One region of the Mesorhizobium sp. M0410 genome, then DNA from elsewhere that is predicted to be linked to it. Evidence: riboswitches for the same ligand, from Rfam matches in the RefSeq annotation. Region 1 holds a riboswitch; the other holds the start of a gene.

Region 1 (5,784 bases):
CTTGCTGCTGATTGCGCTGTTCGGGGTGGTCGCAGTGGTTGTTATCTTGGCGTGACCTGCGCTCGAGATCGACGGAAACAAAAAACCCGCCAAGCGGCGGGTCGTTGGAGCCAATTAGCACCATAGCGAAATTAATAGCATAGCTGCCGGCACAAAGCAAGAACAAAATAGGGCAACGCCTCAAATAATCGGTTCAGGTCGGCGCTGCCCCTCAGCCTTAGCTCCCCGTGAAAAGACAGGGAGAGGGAGATCGCCAGCGTTGCGGCTAGCTCCTTGTCCCCGTCCTTCACGGGGAGAAGTCGCCGGCAGGCGATGAGGGGCAGCGCTGACCTTGACAAACCAGCAACACCCCTCAGAACTCAATCCCCTGCTGCGCCTTCACGCCGGCGGAGAAGTGGTGCTTGGTCACGGCCATCTCGGTGACCAGGTCGGCCGCCTCGACCAGTGCCGGCTTGGCGTTGCGGCCGGTGACGACGATATGCAAGCCTTCGCGGCGTGACTTCAGCGCCGCGACCACCTTTTCGAGGTCGAGATAGTCGTAACGCAGCGCGATGTTCAACTCGTCGAGCACCACCAGGCTGATCGACGGCTCGGCCATCAGCTCGAGCGCCTTCGCCCAGGCGGCCTCGGCCGCCGCGATGTCGCGTTTCAGGTCCTGCGTCTCCCAGGTAAAGCCCTCGCCCATCGCGTACCAGACGACGCGATCGCCAAAACTGGAAAACACGTCCTTCTCGCCGGTGTGCCATCTGCCCTTGATGAACTGGACGACGCCGACGCGCTTGCCGTAGCCGAGCATCCTGAGCGCCAGACCGAAGGCGGCCGTGGTCTTGCCCTTGCCCGGCCCGGTGTTGACGATCAACAGCCCCTTCTCGACCGTCTTGGCTGCAACCTCGGCGTCCTGCACCGCCTTGCGCTTGGCCATCTTGGCGCGGTGGCGTTCCTCGTCCCCCTGTTCAATGGTCTTGGGATTGATAGTATCAGCCATGTCATTTCACCTTGAGCGGCAGCCCCGCCACCATCAAAAGCACGGTGCTGGCGACCGCCGCGACGTCCTGGTTCAGCCGGCCGGCGGCATCGCGAAACCGTCTTGCCAGCGCATTGTCCGGCACGATGCCCTGGCCGACCTCGTTGGACACCACGAACCACGGGCCGCGCGGCCGCGACAGCACATCGGCCAGCCTTCGGCATTCGGCCTCGACATCATGGCCGGCCAGCATGTGGTTGGTCAGCCACAGCGTGAGGCAGTCGATCAGCACCGGCTGGCCGTCGGGCAGTGCCTCGATCGCGCCGGCAAGGTCGAGCGGCGCCTCGATGGTCGTCCAGCCATCGCCTCGTCGCGAGCGGTGCCGCGCGATGCGCTGACGCATCTCCTCGTCATAGGCTTGCGCTGTGGCGATATAGCTCCACGGCGCCGGACAGGCGCTCACCAGCCTCTCGGCATGCGCGCTCTTGCCGGAGCGCGCACCGCCGATGACCAGGGTCAGCGCCCCGGCAGCGCGGTCAGGCAAAGCTGTCGCGCAGGCTGGTTGCCGCGCCGGTGAAGCGTCCGCGCACCAGCCCGACGACCATACCGAGCACCAGCCAGAACACCAGATTGGTCAGCGTCACCGCCACCACGAACTGATGATGCAGGCCTTCCGGGATCGCCGTCTCGAAACTGTCGGGCTGCGGCGCGCCGACAATATGCGGCGCAACGATCAACGCCACGGCAAGGATCGCCAGCGGCAGCGATCTGCGGAAGGCGATAAGGCCGAGACCGGCCGCTGTCGCCACCACTGTTGCCCACCACCAGATCTGGCGTTGGACAAGGTCGGCCACGGGCATCGCCGGCAGTTCCGGCGCCAGGCCGAGGCCGGGCGCCAGCGTGAACACGGCAAAGCCGGCCAGCCCCCAGAACAGGCCCTGGCGCCAATTGCCGATGCCGCCGGCGAATTCCGAAACCGCGACCAGGACCAGTGCGAAGCCAATGCCGGTGACGATATTGGCAACGACGCTGAAGCCAAAGCGCTCGAAGCCGTCGGCCGGCGCCCAGCCTTCGTCTTCCGCCGGAGCCATTGCTTCAGCCGGTGCCGGCGCGGCGCTGCTCATAGCCATCGTGCCGGCGGCGTTTTCGGCCGGTGCCGCAGGTGCCGCGGCATGGTCATGGCCGCCGCCGGCCTGTTCGTAGACTTCCGCTTTCAGGATGAGCGGCACCGTGGCGTAGGCCTGCATGCAGGCGAGAACGACGCCGGCCACAAGCCCTGCGATCGCCGCGATGAACACGACGTTGCGAAACAGTGTCATGATGTCAGCCCCTTGTCAGTGGCAGGGAAAGCCCATCGAGTGGCGATAGTCGTGCGCGGCATTGTGGACCGCATCGATATGCGAGAAGCCGACAAAGCCCATGACGAAAATGCCGAGGAATGCAGCAAGCGCCAGCTGCATGAAACGCGACTGCGAGGAGACGGAAGTGCCGAGCGAGACGGAAGCGGTATTCATGTCTTGTCCTTTCGCCCTCCACCCGAGGGCATAGAAGTCAGTTTCCTGTCGCCGGCAGGTCTCCTGGCTCGCGGATCAGCGCCCTTCCCCACCTTCCCGAAGGCGAACCTTCAGTGGCATATGGAGAGGACTACCGCACACAGTTGCGGGGGCAGCCACGGCATTGGGCAAACAATTTCGCCCGCACCGCATTCCCTCTTGGTTCCAAAACGGAACCGACGACATCAGCGACTATAGGCAGAATCGCCGCGCCCGGCAAACCAAATTCCGCCGGATCGTGTGGCGAATGCGCCGCCTCGCCAAACCGGAGAACTGGCGCCGCGACGTCGCGATCTGCGCGGTCGAACAGAACGGCCTGCGTTCGATGCGGCACTGCACCGCTTCCACAATTGGGTGCGCGAGCGCCATGCGGCGCTCGAACATCAAAGCGATTTGGGCAGATAGCGCCAGGTGACGAAGCCGCAGATCGCCGCCAGCAGGCCGAGGGTCGCGAAAACCGCGCCCAGGCGGAAGAACGCCAGCACCACGGAATAGACCAGCGGCGGCGTCAGTTCGGAAAAGTCGAGATAGGTGCGGTAGACCGCCGCCATCTGTGCCCGCTCATACGAGCGCACCGAGCGCATGAAGGCGGTCGAGCCCAGCGCATCCAGCGCGATGGTGAAGAAGGCACCGCAAAGCAGCAAGGCGCCGGTGATGAGCGGTGCGGCCTCGCCGACGGCGCCGGCCGCCAGCAGCGTTGCCGACATCGCGAAATAGGCGAACGTCATGGTGCGCCGGCCGCCGAAACGCTTTCCTGCCCTGCCCCAGAAGATGGCCATGAACAAAAGCGCATTGCCGGCCGAAACCAAGAGGCCGCCGGCGAGCTTGCCCTCGCCGGTGATCACCATGAACAGCGGCCCATAGACGAAGAACGTCGTCCAGAAGCAGGAGCGGCCGAAGGCGATCAGCCAGGCCAGCCTCAGCCTTGGCTGCGCGACGAAGCGGCCGATATTGGCCAGCGGATTGACCGGCCGCGTCTTGCCGGGGCGGATCGACGGGTTATCGCCAAGCCGGTAGGTCCAGAACAGCGCCAGCAAAGCCATGGCGAAGACGGCCACCGCGCCATGCGCGGCATAGATGCCGAAACGCGTGTAGAGGTAAATGCCGAGGGTCGGCCCGGCGGTCCAGGCAAGCATCGACCACGCCATGCGCAGCGACTCGGCCTGCATGAAATCGGTCTTGCGGATATGGTCCATGATGTAGAGGTTGAGCGTGATCGCCAGCGCGCCGGCGCCGACGACGCGGCAGAGCATGCCCACCACCTGGCCGGCCAGCGTATGGGTGACGAAGAACAGCGAGCCGGCGGCCAGCAGGCAGGCGCCGGCGGTATAGACCCAGCGCCGGGCAAAGCGGGCGATCAGCATCGGCATGAACAGCGTCGCCGACAGGCCGAGCATCGCCACGATCGTGTAGAGGATCGAAACAATCTGCTCGTTGTGCAGTATCTCATAGGCCTGGATCGGGATGACGCTGGACACGGTGGCGCGCGCGAAGGATTCGACCGCATAGAGCGAGGCGAAGGTGCGGGCATCCGCCGGCCGCAAGGCCGCAAGCCAGATCGGATGGCGCACATGGGTAGCCATTGTGTTCCCCGAAGCCGAATCGCCCGAAGCAGGGTTGGAGCACAAATCTGCCGCGGCGATTCCTGGCCGGGTAACAGGAAACCGACGCCTTCACGGCAAAAAGCGAAGCCGGCCAAAGGCTTTCCGGCTCTGGCCTAAAGCAGCCCTGACGCCGACCGTCACCAACGCGACGCAAGGCCCTGCTTCTTTTGACGGTGGCAACCGTGATAGTCGTCTTGCCGGGGCTGAACCAAGACAGCGAGACCAATGAGCATCGACACGCCGAGCGCAGCCGTTCAGGATCAACCGAAGTCGAAGCGCATCGCCGCTATCGACATTGCACGCGGCATCGCATTGCTTGCCATGGCGAGCTATCATTTCACCTGGGACCTCGAATTCTTCGGCTACACCGATCCCGGCCTCACCGCCTTCGGCTGGTGGAAAATCTACGCGCGCTGCATCGCCTCGAGCTTCCTGTTCCTGGTCGGCATCAGCCTCTATCTCGCCCATGGCAAAAAAATCCGCTGGACCGGCTTCTGGAAGCGCTTCGCCATGGTTGCCGGGGCAGCGCTCGCAATATCGCTGGTCACCCGCATCGCCACGCCCGACGGCTTCATCTTCTTCGGCATATTGCACGAGATCGCGCTCGCCAGCTTGCTCGGCCTGGCGTTCCTGCGGCTGCCGGCGCTGCTGACGCTTGCCGTGGCGGCCCTCGTTATCGCCGCGCCTTTCTACTTGCGATCCGAGCTTTTCGATCATCCGGCTTTGTGGTGGGTCGGCCTGTCGGCGACCAACCCGCGCTCCAATGACTACGTTCCGCTGCTGCCCTGGTTCGGCGCCGTACTTGCCGGCATCGCGGTTACCAAGCTCGCCGCCACCTCCGGCGCACTGACGCGGCTGTCGGCCTTGGCGCCCGGCCGCTGGGCAAACCCGCTGGTCTTCATCGGCCGGCACAGCCTTGCCTTCTATTTGATCCATCAGCCGGTGCTGATCGGCTCGGTCTGGCTGTTTTCGCAATTCATGCCGGCGCAGGCCGAAACCAGGGAGGTGAGTTTTCTGAAATCCTGCCAGATATCCTGCGAGCAGGCACGCGACACCGGGTTCTGCTCCAGCTATTGTGCCTGCATGCTGGACACTCTCCAGGGCGAAGCCTCGCTTGACCGGCTCTACAGCAACGATCAGTCCCCGGAGTGGAAGGCGCATATTGGCGAGCTCGCCGGCACCTGCACCGCCCAAACCGAGGCGGCGGAACCAGGAACGCGCTAATCGAGGGAGGACAATAATGAGCGACAGTCACCCGAAACCCGTGCAGCAAAATCCTGGGCAGCCGAAGCTGGGGCACATCCCATGGCCACCGCTGATCTATATCGCCGCCATCATCGTCAGCGTCGCACTAGGGCTGTTCTATCCGCTGCCGTGGATCGGCGATCTTCTCGGCGACATCCTGTTCGCCGCCGGCCTTGTGGGGTTGGTGGCGGTTGCGGCGCTCTGGTTCACGGCAATCCGCACCATGATCCGCGCCAAGACGACGCTCAACCCGAACGGCGTGCCTGACCATCTGGTGACCACCGGACCCTTCGCCGTCAGCCGCAACCCGATTTACCTCGCCAACACATTGCTGCTGGTCAGCCTCGCCTTTGTCACGGGGATCGCCTGGTTCCTGCCGCTGGCGGTCATCGCGGCGTTCCTGACGCAGAAGCTGACG
Region 2 (5,784 bases), on a different contig from region 1:
TTCTCGCTCGAGTGACTTATTTCAAAGGATGTGATCGCGTTTTGGCACATTCACGGCCGACATGCGGCAGCCGGTGACTCACCACATGGTGAGCAACCAGGAAACCCTCCGGCCTACACTTTCTCCCGGAGCGCACGTGCTGCATCGACCATGTTCATGAGGGCAGGGCGGACCTCCTCCCATTTGCGTGTTTTGAGGCCACAGTCCGGGTTTACCCACAGTTGGGAATCCGACAGTCGCTCGCGGGCAAGCATGACGAGATCCGAAATCTCCCCGACTTCCGGGACACGTGGTGAGTGAATGTCGTAGACTCCGGGCCCGATTTCGTTCGGATATTTGGAGCTCGTGAAGGCGTCCAGCAGTTCCATTTTCGAGCGCGACGTCTCAATCGAAATTACATCCGCATCCATTTCGGCGATCGCGTCGATGATCTCGTTGAACTCCGAATAGCACATGTGGGTATGGATTTGAGTCGCGTCCTTTACAGCCGTTGAAGCGATCCGGAAGCATTCGACAGCCCAGTCGAGATAGTTTTTCCAGTCAGACTGGCGCAGTGGCAATCCTTCGCGAAACGCGGCCTCATCGATCTGGATCATCCTTGCGCCGGACCATTCGAGATCCGTCACTTCGTCGCGGATGGCAAGCGCGATCTGGCGGCATGCCTCGGAGCGGGGTACGTCGTCGCGAACAAAAGACCAGTTGAGAATGGTCACTGGGCCTGTGAGCATTCCCTTCACAGGGTATTCCGTAAGCGACTGGGCGAATTGCCACCAGGGCAGCGTCATCGGATTGGGCCTCGATACGTCGCCGAAGATGATGGGGGGGCGCACGTAACGCGACCCATAGCTCTGCACCCAGGCATGCTGGGTGAAGGCGAAGCCGGACAGCTGCTCGCCGAAATGCTGTACCATGTCGTTTCGTTCGAACTCACCGTGCACCAGCACGTCCAGCCCGATCTCTTCCTGCCAGCGAATTGCAGCCTCGATCTCCTTCTTCAGGAAGGTCTCATAGTCGACATAGCTCAGCTGGCCCTTCGCATGAGCGGCCCGCGCCCTGCGTACCTGCGGCGTCTGCGGGAAGGACCCGATGGTCGTCGTCGGGAACGGCGGCAGCCCGAGCGTGCCGGCCTGGACTCTGGAGCGCTCGGCAAAAGCGCTCTCTCGTCGCTTCATGCTGTCGTCAATGCTGGCGATCCGTCCCTCAACAAGCGGGTCATGGATCTTCGTGGATGTCACGCGAGTGGCGGCAGCCTCGGCAGACGCTTTCAACGCGCCTGCCACCGCATCCCTGCCTTGAGTCAGGGCCCGGGCCAGCAACACCAACTCGTCGGTCTTCTGGGCCGCGAAGGCGAGCCACGACCTGATGTCCGCGTCGAGTTCGGTCTCCATGCGCAGGTCGATCGGCACGTGCAGCATCGAGCAAGAAGGCGCGATCTCGACGCGGTCCAAGGGCCAGCCGGCGACGATCGGTTTGATGCGGTCGAGAATGGCGGGCAGGTTCGCACGCCAGACGTTGCGGCCATCGATCAAGCCAAGCGAGAGCACCAGATCCTTCGGTGCGAGCCGACCCACGGTTTCCAGTTGCTCGGGAGCGCGCACGAGATCAATATGCAGCCCGGCCAGGGGCAGAGAAACCGCGGTTTCGAGATTGTCTCCCAGCGGCCCGAAATACGTAGCCAGCATGATTTTCAACTCGGGCGCGGCTTTCGACAGCTGGCTATAGGCGAATTCGAACGCAGCTCGTTCGTTCGGGTTCAGATCGAGGACAAGCGCTGGCTCATCGATCTGCACCCAGTCGGCTCCCGACAGCTTCAGCCTCTGCACGAGTTGCTCGTAGACGGGCAGCAGCCGCGGCAGGAGCGCGATGGGATCGAATCCTTCGGCAGGCGATTTCGCCAGCTTGAGGAAGGTGATCGGTCCAAGGATGACTGGGCGTGTGTGAATGCCGAGAGCTTTAGCCTCGAGGAAGAAGTCGACCGGTTTCGTCGACGAGAGGGCGAACGTCTGATCATCGTCGAGTTCCGGCACAATGTAGTGATAATTGGTGTCAAACCACTTGGTCATTTCCATCGCGGTTACATCAGGCCCATGAGCCGCGTGCTGGTGACCAGCGTGTCCACAATCCTCCGTCTGACCCTGGTTGCCGCGCGCCATTGCGAAGTAGATGTCAAGTGGGACCTCGCCGCTATTCCAGCCGTAACGGGATGGAACGGCGCCGACCATGGCTGCGGTGTCGAGCACATGGTCGTAGAGCGAGAAGTCGTTCGACGGGATTTTCGACACGCCGCGATCGTGCTGCTCCTCCCAGCTAGCGGCACGGAGCGCCTTCGCCGTCGTGAGAAGGTCGGCGGCGGAAGATTTTCCGGACCAGTAACTTTCAAGCGCGAATTTCAGTTCTCGCCGACGACCGAAGCGCGGCACGCCGAGCGTTGCTACAGGAATTTGCTGAGAGACAGTCATGCCATACCCCGATGGTTGGGGCGTCGGTGACAAGGAAGGCGCTAGCGGGCCGGCACGAACGCCAGGCTGCAGCGGCCACCGAGACACCCCGCCCGTGGACGTAATTCGCCGTGGCAGGTCTCCTGGCTCGCGGGGTCATAGCCTCTACCCGTCTTCCCAAGGCTATTCGCCTCAGTGACATGAGTGGGGTTGGCTCGCCGCTAACAGTTGCGGGGGCAGCGCCGGCATCGCACCGGCTTCCCTCTTAGCTCCGCTGCGGCAGCGCCGTACGGAGAACCACGACTCGGGAGACAATTACAACAGTTCGCTTCTTTGTCAACGCCGCATAAAGAAATGTTTATGTCGTTATGTTAAATTTCCGTTGGCATGTTCCCATAGGTCGCCTCGAAAGCGAAAACTGTGGGAGCCTTGAGCGGCCGGTAAATCAAAGCAATGACGCACATCGCTCTTCGCCAGGAGGATAGGAGTTCGTCGGCTGCCGGCGGCAAACATACCGGCAAGCGCCGTGGTGCTGCTTCCCGCATCATGCGAACGCCACCTCGGCATCGAACTTCGGCTCCGAGGTTCCGACCGCTTCTTTGGTGATCTGCTCGCGACCACATTCGACTCCATGGCGAGGCTGTTGCCCATGTGGAAGGTGTTGGCCGTGATGCCCTCGGTGGCACGACACAACGATTTCGAGGGGAGCACCGGAGGCCCGGTATAGCGGCGTGTTGCGAAGGGTCGAGGCCAACGTTCTGCTCGTTCGCAGCCACCGGCTCAAGGTAACCCGGCTCAAACCACCGGGCCAGCTCAAGTCCTGTCCAAATGAGGCCTGAGCGGCAAATCGTCGTGCACGCGCACGGTTTGGCGTTCGATCTTGTGATGCGTCTTGGGCGGGCAATCGCCACGGTGCAGCGCTTCCAGGCGCGCAACGATTTCGCCGTCATCCTGGGTCTGCCTGTTGTTGTGGCGAACATACTCGACCCAGGTTGGCACATGATAGCACTCGGTCCATAGTTCTGGCTTTTCCAGGTCACGCAGCAACGCCCATTGTCTGGCGCCATCTCGCAGCCGGGCTTTTCGCCACGATGTCATCACACTGAGAAATTCTGGGACATCTCTCTGATCGATACGATAATCGACCATCACCATGATCGGACCGCTTCGTGGCCGCAGGTCAAGTTGCAGCGTCGGTTCGCTGAACTTGTTGGTCGGATCCAGATTGAGCGTTTCGAAATCCGGCTGACGCAGAACGATCCCCATCAGTCCACCAATCACAAGAACCACGCTGGCGACGAGGAAGGCTCCCGAAACACCTTGGACATCCGCCAGTTCGCCCCAAAGCCAGCTTCCCGCCGCCATGCCGCCGTATGTGGCCGTCTGATAGAGAGACAGGGCGCGTCCAACCACCCACCGCGGCGCCGAAAGCTGCACTGTGACGTTAAACAGCGAGAATGATTGAATCCAGGCCGCACCGGCTGGCATGAGGAGCAGACAGCTCAGCCAAACGTGCTCGCTCCATGCCAGAAAGAAGCAGCTGATCGCCAATATAAAGAACGCACCGCGAATGACCCATTCGTTGGAGAGAACTTCTCGGACCCGCCCGATGAGGAGCGCGCCGCAAATCGCTCCCAAGCCGAAGAAGCCAAGCATCACGCCGTAGGTGACCGCGGTCCCTTTGACCTGTTCGCGAGCAACCAACGGCAGGAGAGCCAAAATGACAACGGCGGTGAGGCCGAAAATGAAACTCCGGCACATCACCTTGAGAAGGTTCGGCGACAAGAGCACGTAACGGAAGCCCGCCGCCATCGCACTGCCGAAAGCCTCCCGCGGCAGCGCTTGTCGTGCCCGTACGGCTTTCCACCGCAACAGCGCAGCGATCAGAGCGAAGTAGCAAAAGACGTTAAAGAGGAACGCGAAGGCCGCACCGGCTGTGGCCACGATTATGCCGCCAATCGCCGGCCCGATGCTGCGCATGAGATTGTAGCTCATGCCGTTGAGCGCAACCGCGCTAGGCAGGTGTTCGCGAGGCAGGATATCCCCCATCGAGGCTTGCCAAGAGGGATCGTGCAATGCCCAACCACAGCCGATCAGGAAGGTGAGACCCAGAAGGATCCAGGGTGTCATTTCCCCCGCATAGGTCAGGAACGCCAGGAAGGCGGATACGCAGACCATCAGCAGTTGCGCAGTCAACATGATCCGGCGACGGTCAAAGTTGTCCGCGAGCGCTCCCGCCGCGAGGGAGAAGATCATGTAGGGGAGGGTGGTCGATGACTGGACGAGCGCCACCATTCCATGGGAGGTGGCGATGCTGGTCATCAGCCAAGCCGCCGCCACACCTTCCACCAGGGTGCCAAGGTTCGAAACGAGTGCAGCCGACCATAGCGAACGGAAGGTCTTGTGCTGAAAAGGAACGAGTGAAGATGTTCTCTTCGCCATTGTGGGAAGCTTCGGGATCGAGCGCGGGGCTGGATTTGGTTCGCCTCACTCAACCATGGCCTCGCCGTACAAGCCAAGCTGCCACAGTGGCGCGCCTGCTAACCCAGAAAACTTGGCGGCCTTACAGGCATGCGCAGGACGCGCGAAGCCGCTCAAATCTCCCCAGATGGGTCAGCCATCGAAGACCGGCATCACTTGCCCGTTGAGCGGCTATACGATAATGCTCCGCGCTAAGCAGGAAGCGCCAAAAATTCGAGCGGCGACTTCATTCTCCTATTCAGGAAGGAACTATGAGGCGGCAGACGCGACCATTCACCGTGGAAGTCAAACAAAAGCGCAATTATCAAAAATCCGCACGTTCCATCTGGGGCAATTTCGACATCGCCGCGGCGATGGCCGAGACAACAAAGGAAGTCGAGCCGTTAAATCGTCAGCTTGTTGACTCTACTGTAGTGGCCCTTGATGCTGAACCTTTGCAAAAACCGCGAGTGGAGCATTTCATGGCCAATCCCCTGGAAACCGAGTCAGCAGTAGTTCCTAGCGCACCGGCAGACAAAGCGGAAACGCCAAAACCGAAGACGAGAGCGCGGCGGTCGAGGAAGCCAGAAGCTGAGGCGAGCGCGCCTGCCCGCAAGGAGGGCGCCAAGCCGATATCCGCGACCACTGAAGCACCGCCGTCAGCGCGAACAGGCCGAAAGAGCTACTCCGCGAAGGATCGTGCCCAGAAGCTGGCGCAGATCGAGACCTCGATCGGCGGCGGCGCTACTCTCAAGAGCGCGGTGAAGCAAGCCGGCATCTCGGAACAGACATATTATCTTTGGAAGAAGGCCTCGGCGCCGGCGGCGGACAGTGACGGGCTGAAGGATCTCGTCGCGCTCGAGGAAGAAAACAAGCGGCTAAAGAG

Evidence for each region. Region 1 has a riboswitch for cobalamin ahead of NKI63_RS11175 (CbtB domain-containing protein). Riboswitches for the same ligand answer to the same signal wherever they lie in the genome.
Region 2: linked by a shared signal. The riboswitch ahead of metE (5-methyltetrahydropteroyltriglutamate--homocysteine S-methyltransferase) and the one ahead of NKI63_RS11175 (CbtB domain-containing protein) in region 1 are both predicted to bind cobalamin.

The regions. Positions count from the first base shown of each region.
Region 1 covers NZ_JAMYRN010000006.1:266,113-271,896, forward strand. The annotation lists gene cbiB (adenosylcobinamide-phosphate synthase CbiB) at 1-55, shown strand, start outside; gene cobO (cob(I)yrinic acid a,c-diamide adenosyltransferase) at 353-985, opposite strand; gene cobU (bifunctional adenosylcobinamide kinase/adenosylcobinamide-phosphate guanylyltransferase) at 987-1,508, opposite strand; gene NKI63_RS11170 (CbtA family protein) at 1,501-2,283, opposite strand; gene NKI63_RS11175 (CbtB domain-containing protein) at 2,299-2,478, opposite strand; cobalamin riboswitch at 2,515-2,713, opposite strand; gene NKI63_RS11180 (MFS transporter) at 2,901-4,100, opposite strand; gene NKI63_RS11185 (heparan-alpha-glucosaminide N-acetyltransferase) at 4,347-5,345, shown strand; gene NKI63_RS11190 (methyltransferase family protein) at 5,362-5,784, shown strand, end outside.
Region 2 covers NZ_JAMYRN010000018.1:34,506-40,289, forward strand. The annotation lists gene metE (5-methyltetrahydropteroyltriglutamate--homocysteine S-methyltransferase) at 114-2,459, opposite strand; cobalamin riboswitch at 2,555-2,755, opposite strand; gene NKI63_RS23390 (MFS transporter) at 3,252-4,880, opposite strand; gene NKI63_RS23395 (transposase) at 5,171-5,784, shown strand, end outside.